DNA from 2 places in the Paenibacillus physcomitrellae genome. Region 2 is predicted to be linked to the other one. Evidence: a T-box and tRNA genes for the amino acid it is inferred to sense, from the RefSeq annotation. Region 2 holds a T-box; the other holds one or more tRNA genes.

Region 1 (6,289 bases), 1.2 Mb from region 2:
AGTGTCGCAGAAATCGGCGATGCTTATCATCTGCTTACTCCAATCGTGGGAACAACGCTTGGCAGCATCATGTTTGCGGTTGCCCTGCTGGCATCGGGACAGAACTCCACGTTAACAGGAACGCTGGCAGGACAGATTGTAATGGAGGGTTTCGTCAACATTAGGCTGAAACCTTGGCTGCGCCGCCTGATCACCCGTTTGATCGCCATTATTCCCGCTGTTATTGTTACAGCGATGTATGGGGAAAGCGGCATTCAGGATCTGCTTGTCTTCAGTCAGGTCGTTCTTTCTCTGCAGCTGCCTTTTGCAGTTGTTCCGCTCGTGAAATTCACCTGCGACAAAACAAAGATGGGCAAGTTCGTAAACAAACGCTGGATTGCGATTCTGGCCTGGTTTATTACGGCCGTCATCATCGGCCTTAATGTCTTCCTTCTCATTCAAACTTTCAGTGGATAATGCTTATAGCAGCAGTAAGAAGACAATAAAAAAAGGTTTCTTCCGTTGCAGATCACTGCAGGGAAGAAACCTTTTTAAATGCCAACTTCAATTCAATTATGCGGTAGAGAGGACTCGAACCTCCACGGGCGTACGCCCACTACCCCCTCAAGATAGCGTGTCTGCCATTCCACCACTACCGCACGTTATTTTTGAAGCGAACATTAATATTATATATCTAGCGATTTAATAAGTAAAGCTTTTTCTACAAAAAAATCAGGATTCCCCGTCCTCATTGCGTCTGTTCCGCTGTTTCCGATATCGGGTGAACGCTATGTATTCACGGATGAACGCCTCTTCCTCAGGTGTAAGCTTAGCCGTTCGATCCTCTTCATCCAGGTGGGAATAATAATGGCTGTAGGACTCCGCTTGTTCCTTCACCGCAGAATTGAAAGCCCCTTTGCCAAGCATCAGCCAATCCAGACTTACATCAAAAAAAGCAGCGATTTCAATAAGTTTATTTGTACTCGGCGTGGATTTCCCCCGTTTCCAATCCCCGAGGTTTCCAGTACTGATTCCAAGCTTCTCGCAAAAGCTCTTTTTGGTCATTTTCTTCATCCGGATCAACAGATCGATCCGTTCATAAATGGAATGCATTCTGACTTCCTCCAATGTTTCAAACATAAATTGCGTAAATAAGTTATATTTTATTGTTAAATGACGTAATTACGTATATAATAGAACTACAGACAAGCTCCTGCTTGGGCTTCTTATTCCTATTTCACGGTTATAGATCTCGAGATTACAGTACTTATAGTTATGGTACTTTTAGTCATGGTACTTAAAGTTATAGTTCTAAATGTTGCAGCTTAAAGGACATAGTGAGGAGCGTTGGCGTGAACAATTATTTGCAATGGACAAATGCCGTCCATTCCCTGCGTTATGGTTTGGCGATCACGAACAGGGAAGGCTGCATCGTGGATTATAATGAATTCTGGACCCAGATCGCGCTGCAAAACAACGTTCCTTCCGATTTTAACTGGCACGGAGTGAACCTGCTTCAAATGGATGCGTTCAGGAGCGCTTACGGCGATCAACTAACCCGATATTGCCTCTCCAAGCTTGATGATTTACTTCAAGGCCTTGACTCATTTGAACCCGTTCAGTTTAATCATCACACTTCAGCAGGCGTTCAATGGCTAATGCTTGAAATCGCACCGCTTGCGGACCAAACCGGATATGTACAAGGACTGGTTATCAGTCTACACGATATATCGGCTCTCCATACCGAAACCGTCTCTTCTGACAGAGCGGAAGAAAAGCCGAATTTCCTTATGAGCCGTCTTCTGCCCATGTGTGCAGTCTGCAAAAGAATCCGAGACAGCCAGGACGACTGGCACTCGCTCGAAAGCTATTTAAAAAATCACCTGCATATTGAACTTACGCATGATATATGTACGGAATGCATGGGGCATCTATACCCTCAATATGCCGCCATTCTTGAGAAGAAGCAGCGGGAACAGGATATTTGAATTTTATCCGGCAAATGTTCTTCACACGATTTCCCAACATCTAAATAATTATAACATAATTTAACTTTCCGTATGAATCTCCTTCATGTACTGCAAGAGAACATGAATTATACTAGTATAGCTAGCTAGAAATGTAAAGTTTATGAAGCCTTGTTTTTACTGAAAATTTTCATAAAAGAAAAATAAAAAACGGCCTAAGGGAAGAGTTCCCCTGGGCCGTCTTTGCTTTGCTTATAATGCGGTAGAGAGGACTCGAACCTCCACGAGCGTACGCCCACTACCCCCTCAAGATAGCGTGTCTGCCATTCCACCACTACCGCATATGGTGACCCGTAGGGGATTCGAACCCCTGTTACCTCCGTGAAAGGGAGGTGTCTTAACCCCTTGACCAACGGGCCTTAATTTCTTTTAGTCGGAGCTTATCTTTCGCAGCGACAAGATTGAGTATATCAAAATTATGAGGTCGAAGCAATAACTTTTTTCAAATTTTTTATCATCCTTAGAAGATAAGCGATTTAGAACAACCAACGTTACCTTTGACTTAATATCACTTAAATATACGTATAATATTGCAACATTCATTACAAGAGCTTATAATACCTTATATAACAAGCGGAGGTAGAAGTGATGTACCAAGAAGAACGTATGCGCGCAATTATTGATTATCTGGAGGCCCATAAAAGAATTTCCGTTGAAGACATCTGCTCCCTCTTTGAAGTATCCCGGGATACCGCCCGCCGCGATCTGGTAAAGCTCGAGGAACAGCAGGCCATCATCCGGACACGCGGAGGCGCCCTGCTGCCAGCCGCTCCTTTTGAACGAATTCAGAACTACAATGAAAGACTGCTGTCCGTTTCGGAAGAAAAACAGCAGATCGGCCGGATAGCCGCAGGCCTCGTACGTCCGGGAGAACGAGTTATCCTCGATTCTTCCACGACGGTTCAAGCTTGTGCAGAAAGGTGGACGGCCGGCGATACCTATGTAATTACTAACTCCATTAACCAGGCTGACGTGCTGTCGTCCAAACCCAATGTTTCAGTTCATCTGTTGGGCGGACAGCTGCACAAAGAACACCGGTTTGTTTACGGGATATCCGTCGCCGAGACGCTTTCTCGCTATCGGGCAGATAAAGCCTTTATTGGAACTGGGGGCATTGCTGACGGAGGTTTGTTCGCCGTTTATGAAGAAGAAGGCCGAATTAAAGAACGCATGATGCAGCAAGCGTCCCAGGTTATTGTCCTGGCCGATCATTTCAAGTTTGGCAAAAGCAACTATTACCGCTTCGGCAGCTGGTCTGACGTCGATTTACTGATTACGGATCTGCTTCCTGAACCGGAGCTCCTAGAACAACTGCGGCAGCATGGCGTCGAGGTGCTGACTACCCAAGATTACGAGAAAAAGGAGTCTGAGGAACAATGATCAAGATGATTGCCGTCGATTTGGATGGAACCCTATTGAACTCGAACAGTCAGGTCAGTATGGAGAATGCGGAAGCCATTCAAGAGGCTCAAAGCCAAGGGGTATTGGTTACCATCGCTACGGGCCGAGCTTTCTATGATGCCAAGCAAATTTGCAGCCAGGCCGGCATTTCGACTCCGGTGATCGGGGCAAATGGAGCTACCTTGCATGACGCCGATGGTCAGCCGATTCACAGCATCCCGATAAACCGGGATAAAGCGATGGAGGTTTTGGCCTGGCTTGAAGCTAATCAATATTACTATGAAGCCATGACAGACCGAGGCATTTATACCCCGCAGAACGGCCATGAGCTGATGAGCATCGAAATGGACCGTGTGCTGAGCAGCAATCCTAATATGACTTTACAGTCTCTGCTTCACGCTTTGGAGAAACAGTATGAACAGCACGGACTTGCCCGTATCCCCTCTTACCGGCATGTTCCGGAGGAAGCTGAGATTTATAATATCCTCGGTTTTTCCTTTGAAGCAGAGAAATTAGAAGCCGGACGGAAACGGTATTTAGAGGACTCCGAGCTGACCATGGTTATTTCAGCCGATCATAACTTTGAAGTGGAGCATCCGCTGGCCTCGAAAGGCAGCGCCTTAATGCGTATGGCAGACATGCATCAAATTCCTTTGTCCGAAGTCATGGCGGTCGGCGACAGCTATAACGATATTTCGATGTTAAAAATCGCCGGAAGAAGCGTGGCCATGGGCAATGCTCATCAGCAGATCAAAGATCTGTGCAGCACGGTAACGTTAAGCAATCAGGATAACGGTGTCGCTCACGCTATACGTCAGGTCCTGGGGCACTCACTGAGCCTGTAACTTATAAATGTGTATGCAAAAAGAAGAGCCGCAGCTTATGCTGCAGCTCTTCTTCATCTACGGAGAGAGAGGGATTCGAACCCTCGCACCGCTTACGCAGTCTAACCCCTTAGCAGAGGGTCCCCTTATAGCCACTTGGGTATCTCTCCAAATAAAAATGGCTCCCCGAACAGGACTCGAACCTGTGACAACTCGATTAACAGTCGAGTGCTCTACCAACTGAGCTATCAGGGAACATTAATCAGTGAACGTAATTGAATATATCACAAAGCAACAAACCAAGTCAAGCGGTTTCAAGCATAAAAAAAGAATCCTCTCTTGAGCTTTCCAAGAGCCGATTCTTGTGTTTGCGGCTGCCCTGCTGCAGCATCTCTTGTTTGGTTTTGGTCATTCGAGTTCTTAAATCTGCCGAAGTAAACGGGCTTCGTCCCGTTACCGGATTCAGCTTGCCTTCTCGGATCCGTTTCTCACGAAATTTCTTCGCTGCGGATTTAGACATGTTGTTATTTCCCCCTCATAAAATTCTTAGACAGTTCTTATGCAGTTCTTATAAAGCAGTCAGGTCATTCGTCCTTCCTTCCCGTTCCTTCCCGATAAATGATCCTAAATCCATTATACCCTTTCTGCTCCCGTTTGGACCCACCAATGGACCAGGAAGCCCGCGTCAAGATGGCAGGGAAAATAACTTCAGCTTGCCTGCACATTTGCCGCAGCGGTACCGCTTAGCATCCACCTTGCGTTTGCGCGGATACTTCAGGCCGCAGCTCTGGCAGATCAGCTCATAGCGGTAAGGAAGCGTACGGCGCCCCTCTGCTCCCGGCAGGCTTTGGCAAAAGCGGCTGCCGCCTACCTTTTTCAAAAGGGTTTTAAAATCAGGGTCTTTATGCTGGTACCCCCGTCCAAGCAAATGAAGATGGTAATGGCACAGCTCGTGTTTGATGATCTTCTCCGTTTCCTCCAGGCCGTAATGCTTGAGCTGTTTGGGGTTGATTTCTATGTTATGGCTCTTCATAAAATATCGGCCTCCGGTAGAACGGAGCCTGGAATTAAACGTGGCCTGATGACGGAACTTCATGCCGAACCAGCGCAGCGAAATTTCTTCCACCCACGCCTGCAGCTCCGGGTCGTTCATGATCCCTTTTCCCTCCTCTAAATCGCCCGCTCCCCCTGCTCTTATCTATGCAAGATGGACAGACAAGGGCGGACAGGTTGTACTTGAATTTTAACTTCTCCTTACGATACACTGTCAAGTAGGAATGAATTACCGGAGGGAGAATTACCGCCATGCCGACCATGCGTTATTGTATTTTACAGCAAGAAACTGAACTTATCTTTGTCGAAATGCCTGCGGATTACGCTTACCAGCTCAGCGCTTTGATCCTGCGCCTGAACAAGGAAGTAGACAAGCTGACTGCGGACAATGTGCCTGCCCTTCCCCAAGCGGTAGCGGAATGCGACAGCCTTGACCTGCTTAGAGAGTCCGATCAAATTGCCGGCGGCCTGGATTATATCAACCGTCTTGAGCAATCCTTCTCGTCCATTCAGGAAACAAGCTATCCGCTGATTTCCCTGCTGACCGAAATCCGCGCCCTTCAGGCTCAGCTTGAGCAATGGTACGAAGAAGCGGCAGAAGAAAGCGAATCGCTGCTGTAAGTGGCCCCCACTTTGTGGGGCTTTTTTATTTGAAAGCTTATTTTGACGCGCACACTTTTGGGCCCTTCTCCATATAGATACCCTAACAGCGATTTACGGGGGAGGCGAACATCTTGCCGAAGTGGCTTTGCAATCAAATGATGAATGCTTTTTACAAAAAAGATCGGCGTCAGGTCAAACTGCTGAACGACTGCTGGTTCTTTTACCATAGCCGCAAGTCGGGACCGGGGTCATCCGAAGCGCTCAATGCCGAATAGCGGGTAAAGGACAATAACCACCATAACAAAAAGCCGCAAGTTCCTCTGCTGAGCAGACAGGAAATGCGGCTTTTTCAATGTGAAAGCTTGATTGTAGGCTTATTGTAGATCCGAATCGTAAAGCCCT
Region 2 (6,289 bases):
CATTAATGCTCCGGCCCAAGATGCTGTTCTGACCTCACCGGAAGGCATTAAGATGGCGGTTGTTGTCGTGGCTACAATCCCGATTATGCTTGTGTATCCCTTCCTGCAGAAGCATTTTACGAAAGGGGTTATGGTCGGCTCGATCAAATCCTAACAGCATAAAAAAAACCATTGGACCTTATTTAAGCACATGGGAACAACGCTTCTCCCATGATAAATTAGGGTTGCTTATGAAAGCGCTACAATATCTGAAGGGGGACAGACCAATGATGAGAAAGCGGATGATAAGTTTTGTTTGCATGATGCTGTTGACGGGTTTGCTCGCAAGCTGTGCAGACAGTTCAGGGAACCAAGAAGATACAGCATCCGGCGACGGCCCTGCGGTAACCAAATTTACGATGGCTAAAGGCACGCTGGCCATGAAGGCCGTCGAATCGGTGGATGACATGAATAAGGACAAATGGGTCCTGGAAATGGAGAAACGCACCAATACCGACATCCAGATTCAGTTGATTCCGCATAAGGATTTCGGCGAAAAGATCTCCTTACTGTTCGCCGGCGGCGAGCTGCCCGATGTGCTGGTCGGAAATACAACGCCAACGGCAAACTCCATGAAGGGTGCGGTAGAAGCCGGTTTGTTCATGCCCCTGGAAGATCTGCTGGAGACGCACGGACAGAATCTGCTGAAGACGATCCCGAAGGAAGTTTGGGATTCCGTAACTTATAACGGACATATTTATTCGATTCCGCAATACTTGAGCGTGCAATCACGCCGCGCAACCTTTATCCGCTCCGACCTTCTGGAGAAAGCGGGGGTAGAAGCGCCTAAAACGATCGACGATCTCCTTCCTGTGCTGCGTGCATTCAAGAAGATTGGGGTTGAGCAGCCGTTTGGCTTCCGCGAAAACTTTAAATATGCCGACTTCATCCTCGGCGCCTACGATGTGCTTCCTTACAGCACGATGTACGAGAAGCAGGGAGATGAGATTGTTCCGAAGTTTTTTGATAGCGAAAATATGATGAAGGCTTTGGAAATCTACAAAGCCATGTACGACGAAGGGTTGATGGCTCAAGACTTTGCTACCATTACCGGGGCTATGTGGACGAAAAACCGCGATGCCGGTAAAGTGGGGATTTATAATGCCAACGCCAATCAGCTGGGCACCTATCAAAGCGAGCTGAGCCTGGCCGTTCCTGAAGGCAAGCTGGAGATGATCGCTTCCCCAACCGGTCCGGACGGCAAAGGCGGGATGATGCTGTACAGCAACACGCTGGAGCAGGCTTATCTGAACGCCAAGCTTGATAAGACCAAAGCGGAAGGCATCGTCAAATTCTTCGATTATATGGCAACGGAAGAAGGCGCGAAATTTTTCACCTTCGGCATTGAAGGCGAGGATTACACGGTCGAGAACGGAGAAATCAAATATAACGCGCCTACCGATGAAGAGGGACGTTTGTCCGAGCAGCGCCGTGACTGGTTATGGCTGATTAAAGACAATGCTTACAACAAAGAGAAGCTTCCGTTTGAGCCTAAGGGCGTAGAAATGCTGAAGGGTTTTGAAACGATTTTGCCGTCGGAAGGACGGGCGGGATTCTTCTTCACGCCGGAGCTGGACAGCTACCTGCAGTATCCCGATTTGGCGCCGAACTTTGATGAGCCGTCCAAGTTTATTTTGGGGCACATGATTAAAATGATCTACGGCACCGAGAACATTTCCGACTGGCCGAAGGTCATTGAGGAATGGAGAGCCAGCGGCGGCAATGAAATCATCAAAGAAGCGACAGAGCGTTACAACAATAAAGAAGGCGTTCAAATCGGTCCGGACGCCCATGTGGAATAATGAGCAGAGAGACAAAGGGACAGGGACAGAGCCGGAAAGGGTAAGGGAAGCAACCATGAATAAACCGGCATTTGAATTTGCGGAAATGCTGGGCAGAACCATAAAGAAAGCTGAGTTCATGCTAGAGCAAATCGGCGACAAATCTCCGCATGCTGCCAAGGCAGACGGAAGATATGATGATATGCGGCTCGATTGGTGGACCACGGGATTTTGGCCGGGCATGCTGTGGATTCTGTATGATCTAACAGGGAAAGAAGCCTACAAGCAAGCTGCCTGGAGCTGGGATGAACGGCTTGAGCGTATGATGCTGCAGGAGAACAACTTCCACCATGATGTCGGCTTTCAATTTCTGCCCACCGCTGTCATCAAATATAAGCTGACCGGAGATCCCGATGCCCTGCGCCGCGGCTTGTTCGCCGCGAATTTGCTGGCAGGCCGGTACAATTTGGCAGGCCGTTTCCTGCGGGCCTGGAACCAGGATAAGCTAGGCTGGTCCATTATCGACTCGTCGATGAATCTTTCGCTGCTATTCTGGGCCGCCGAAGCCTCGGGCGATCCGCGTTTCATGCATATTGCCCGTGCGCATGCCGATACGGTGGTGGAGCGATTTATTCGGAAGGATGGCTCGGTATGCCATATCGTAAACTTTGATCCTGTTACGGGAGAATGTCTGGGAGCTATCGGCGGGCAGGGGGCCAGTCCCGATTCGGCCTGGAGCCGGGGCGCCGCATGGGCGCTGTACGGCATGGCGAATGCCTGCACATATACGGGCGACAAGAAATACCTGCGGGCCTCCCGACAAGTAGCCGATTTCTTCCTTGCCCATCTGCCGGCAGATGCGGTGCCGCATTGGGACTTCCGGGCCTCGGAGAATTTGCAGCATGAGCCGAGGGACAGCTCGGCGGGGGCCTGCGCCGCTTCCGGACTGCTGGAGCTGGCTTCGCTGCTTCCCGAGCAGGAGGGCAGGGTGTACCGTCTGGCTGCGAAGCGGATGATAAGATCGCTGGATCAGAGCTATGCGACCTGGCATCTGCCAGAGCATGAGGCGATTCTGCTGCATGCCACCGGGCACAAGCCCGCCGGCCAAAATGTGGACGTCTCCCTGATTTACGGCGATTACTTCTTTCTTGAGGCTCTGGCCAAGCTGAATGGCTGGGAGCGGCGGATTTTTTGAGGGACAACCGGCAAAATGATTCTTGACAACTTGCCGCTGTTGAATTATCGTATCTTTAAACATATCCACATATTGTAAAATGCCGTGAAGAGGAAGAGTAATTATCCCTCGAATCAAAGAGAGCCCATGCCGGTGAAATTGGGTATTCGAGCTTAATGAAGGAAGCCTTGGAGCAGTAGACCGAAAGAATAAGGCAAGAGGGAGTAGGTCTACCGGGAATTTCCCGTTAAAGAAATGTGCGTCAGGATCTAATGGTCGCACCATGAGCGGGTTTTTAACCAATTTAGGTGGTAACGCGGAAGCTAAGCCTTTCGTCCTTAACAGGATGGAAGGCTTTTTATTTTGAGCAATAGGAGGAGATTCCGATGTCAAATGAGATGATGGCTGAACTTTTATTTCCGGATATTCAGCAGCTGCCGGCGGATATTTATGCCTTTTTTCCGCCAAGAAACTTACCTTCTGATGCTGTAGTGACGCGTTTTGCACCTAGTCCTACGGGCCCGCTTAATATTGGCGGACTGTACGCCACTTTGATCTCGGAAAGATTAGCCCATCAAAGCAATGGGGTATTCTTCCTGCGGCTGGAAGACACAGATCAAAAACGCGAAATTCAAGGCAGTCTGGACAATATTATCCATTCCTTGTCCTACTTCGGAATTTATGTGGATGAGGGGCCAGGCCTATCCGGTGAGGATCAAGGGGACTATGGCCCCTACAAGCAAAGCTCTCGAATACAAATTTATAAGGTATTTATTAAGCATCTCGTCCGAAACGGATTAGCCTATCCATGTTTCTGCGACCCGGACGATTTAGAGCAGATCCGAAGAAACCAGCAGCGCTTAAAAGTTACGACCGGATATTATGGAAAATGGGCTAAACACCGGGATATTTCATGGGAGCAAGCCAAAGAAGAGATGGATAAGGGAAAGCCCTTTGTGGTTAGACTTCGATCTTCAGGATCAACAGACAAAAGGATCGAGTACAACGACCTGGTGAAAGGCGCGACCACGCTGCCGAAAAATGACCAGGATATCGTGATCATGAAAACGAATGGGCTGCCTACCTACCATTTTGCCCATGTCATAGACGATCATCTGATGGGTACAACCCATGTGATTAGAGGGGATGAATGGCTTTCATCTGTGCCGATCCATATCCAGCTGTTTGAAACCTTTGGTTTCAGAAGACCTGAATACGGTCATATCGCCCCCATTATGAAGCAAGTAGGGGCTTCCAAACGTAAATTCAGCAAACGGAAGGATTTGGACGGTACCGCAGCGTATTACCGGGAACAAGGATATCCGGGAGCAGCCATAAGCGAATACTTCATGAATCTCATCAATTCTGACTTTGAAGAATGGAGGATGGCGAATCCTCATCGGTCATTTAGGGACTTTGTCATCCGGACCGATAAAATGCATGCCAGCGGCGCTTTATTTGACATGAATAAACTAAATGACCTCAGCAAAGAGGTGATCGCAAGGTTCACGGCTAAGCAAGTATTTGACGAGGTATATGCTTGGTCGAAGGAATTTGATCCGGAGCTTTATTCTTTGATGGATAAGAACAAAGATTACACGATTAACATTCTCAATATAGGCCGAGCTGCGGAGAAACCTAGAAAAGATATTTCCAAGTGGTCTGACGTGAAGACGATGATATCTTTGTATGATGATGAATGGTTTGTTAAAGAGATAAGCTGTGGATATAAGTTACCTGCAAATATAAGTGTTCATACGGCGAAGGAGGTCGTACGAGGGTTCAGCGAGACTTATAGATTTGATGACGAACAAGATGTTTGGTTCCAGAGACTGAAAGAGCTTGCCGGGAAACTCGGCTTTGCCGAGGATATGAAAAGCTATAAAGCCGATCCTGACCGTTACAAAGGGCATGTAGGAGATGTAGCTATGGTACTCAGAATAGCGCTGACGAACAGAACTCATACACCTGATTTATTTGATATGATGCAGGTTATGGGCAAATACCGGGTGCTGGAACGGATGCAAAGATTTGTAGCGGGGTAGGGCTAATCCAATAACAATAAGATCAATAAAATTCCATTGCCTGCGGCAGTCGCGAAAGGACCGATTGTCTTAAACGTATTTTTCACTTTAACGCCTACGAACCCGTCAAAAAATTGTACGCTAATCATGGCAACCGATACGGCCAGCAGATAGGCATACGTCTCATAAAAGAGCGGAATAAGACATGCCAACAACAGAGAGAAGCTCCGGGACATCGCGTACATTGCATTCGTTAATGTGCTTTCACCTTGCTTCTTTGCCTTGGAATAAGCATCAAGCGAAAACCCGAAGCTGACGGTCGCACTGATCAAAGTGACAACTGCGCATAAATAATATTACACCATTGGTTTTTCCTCCGATGAATTGGTTTGGAATATATATATTTAGCTTTTCTAAATAAAAACTCGAAGTGAAATCTTCTACATTTGCTTATTGGGGCGATAAATTTCGCTGAATTTTTTTTCATCCAGACGAGCAGCAACGCCACCTCCTCCGGTGACAAGCCTTGTCTGACCGTTTGTTCAAGCTCCGTAATGATTTCCGTACAAACTTTGCATTGAGCCTTGCCTTGTTCCGTCAAGAACACTCGGTTCGTGCGGGCGTCCTGCTGATCCGGCTTGCGCAATATCCATCCGCCCATAACAAGAGTATTCAGCAGGTTCGTAAGAGAAGCAGGACGAATTTTGAGTCTTTCGTGCAGTTCCTATTGAGTTAGCCCGTCCCCATTAATCCAGATGAGCTCCAACACGTTGGCTTGAGTGGCGGTAAGAGAATAATCAGCAAGTCTTCGTTCGTATTCATGATTGAAATCCTTAAATATCTGCTTCACTAAATACGCGACATTATCACTGAACGGATGATTCATATATTTAGCCTACCTAAATTAATGCATCCTAAATGATTCTCAAGTGTCAATCTCAACACTCGCGATGAAGCAAGATAACAACCGTTACTGGACAAAGTCATGTTCGATATTCTCCGCAGAGTTCCAAAAATGAAGGCGTGTCTCGTATCACGGATCGAAGACGATCATAGGATCGAGAATGGCATTTCATGATAACGACGAAGGACAAATCTAGCAACAGGTTAAAACGTTTAGACGGCTTATCCTGTTTATGTTAATATATTGGACAATAATGCTATTTAATAGAAGGAGAACAGACACATGAAGATAGATCTTTCAGGAAAAACGGCCTTGGTAACGGGAGCGACGGGAGAACTCGGCCGTGTCATCGCTCATACACTTGCGG

Evidence for each region. A T-box is a leader RNA that pairs with one kind of tRNA and senses whether it is charged. The one in region 2 lies ahead of gltX (glutamate--tRNA ligase), so its partner is inferred to be a tRNA-Glu.
Region 1: it encodes a tRNA-Glu, which carries the amino acid that the T-box ahead of gltX (glutamate--tRNA ligase) is inferred to sense. The anticodon was not compared.

Annotation. Positions count from the first base shown of each region.
Region 1 is NZ_CP022584.1:4,359,499-4,365,787, reverse strand. It holds gene CBE73_RS19645 (Nramp family divalent metal transporter) at 1-456, shown strand, start outside; tRNA gene CBE73_RS19640 (tRNA-Leu) at 556-638, opposite strand; gene CBE73_RS19635 (helix-turn-helix domain-containing protein) at 712-1,092, opposite strand; gene CBE73_RS19630 (PAS domain-containing protein) at 1,332-1,967, shown strand; tRNA gene CBE73_RS19625 (tRNA-Leu) at 2,205-2,287, opposite strand; tRNA gene CBE73_RS19620 (tRNA-Glu) at 2,291-2,365, opposite strand; gene CBE73_RS19615 (DeoR/GlpR family DNA-binding transcription regulator) at 2,595-3,386, shown strand; gene CBE73_RS19610 (Cof-type HAD-IIB family hydrolase) at 3,386-4,252, shown strand; tRNA gene CBE73_RS19605 (tRNA-Ser) at 4,313-4,401, opposite strand; tRNA gene CBE73_RS19600 (tRNA-Asn) at 4,411-4,486, opposite strand; gene CBE73_RS19595 (hypothetical protein) at 4,536-4,751, opposite strand; gene CBE73_RS19590 (SprT family protein) at 4,917-5,384, opposite strand; gene CBE73_RS19585 (hydrolase/acyltransferase) at 5,537-5,905, shown strand; gene cmpA (cortex morphogenetic protein CmpA) at 6,019-6,162, shown strand.
Region 2 is NZ_CP022584.1:718,290-724,578, forward strand. It holds gene CBE73_RS03280 (carbohydrate ABC transporter permease) at 1-154, shown strand, start outside; gene CBE73_RS03285 (extracellular solute-binding protein) at 300-1,841, shown strand; gene CBE73_RS03290 (glycoside hydrolase family 88 protein) at 1,927-3,015, shown strand; T-box leader at 3,091-3,337, shown strand; gene gltX (glutamate--tRNA ligase) at 3,381-5,039, shown strand; gene CBE73_RS22335 (hypothetical protein) at 5,042-5,233, opposite strand; gene CBE73_RS22340 (MarR family winged helix-turn-helix transcriptional regulator) at 5,347-5,739, opposite strand; gene CBE73_RS03305 (SDR family NAD(P)-dependent oxidoreductase) at 6,205-6,289, shown strand, end outside.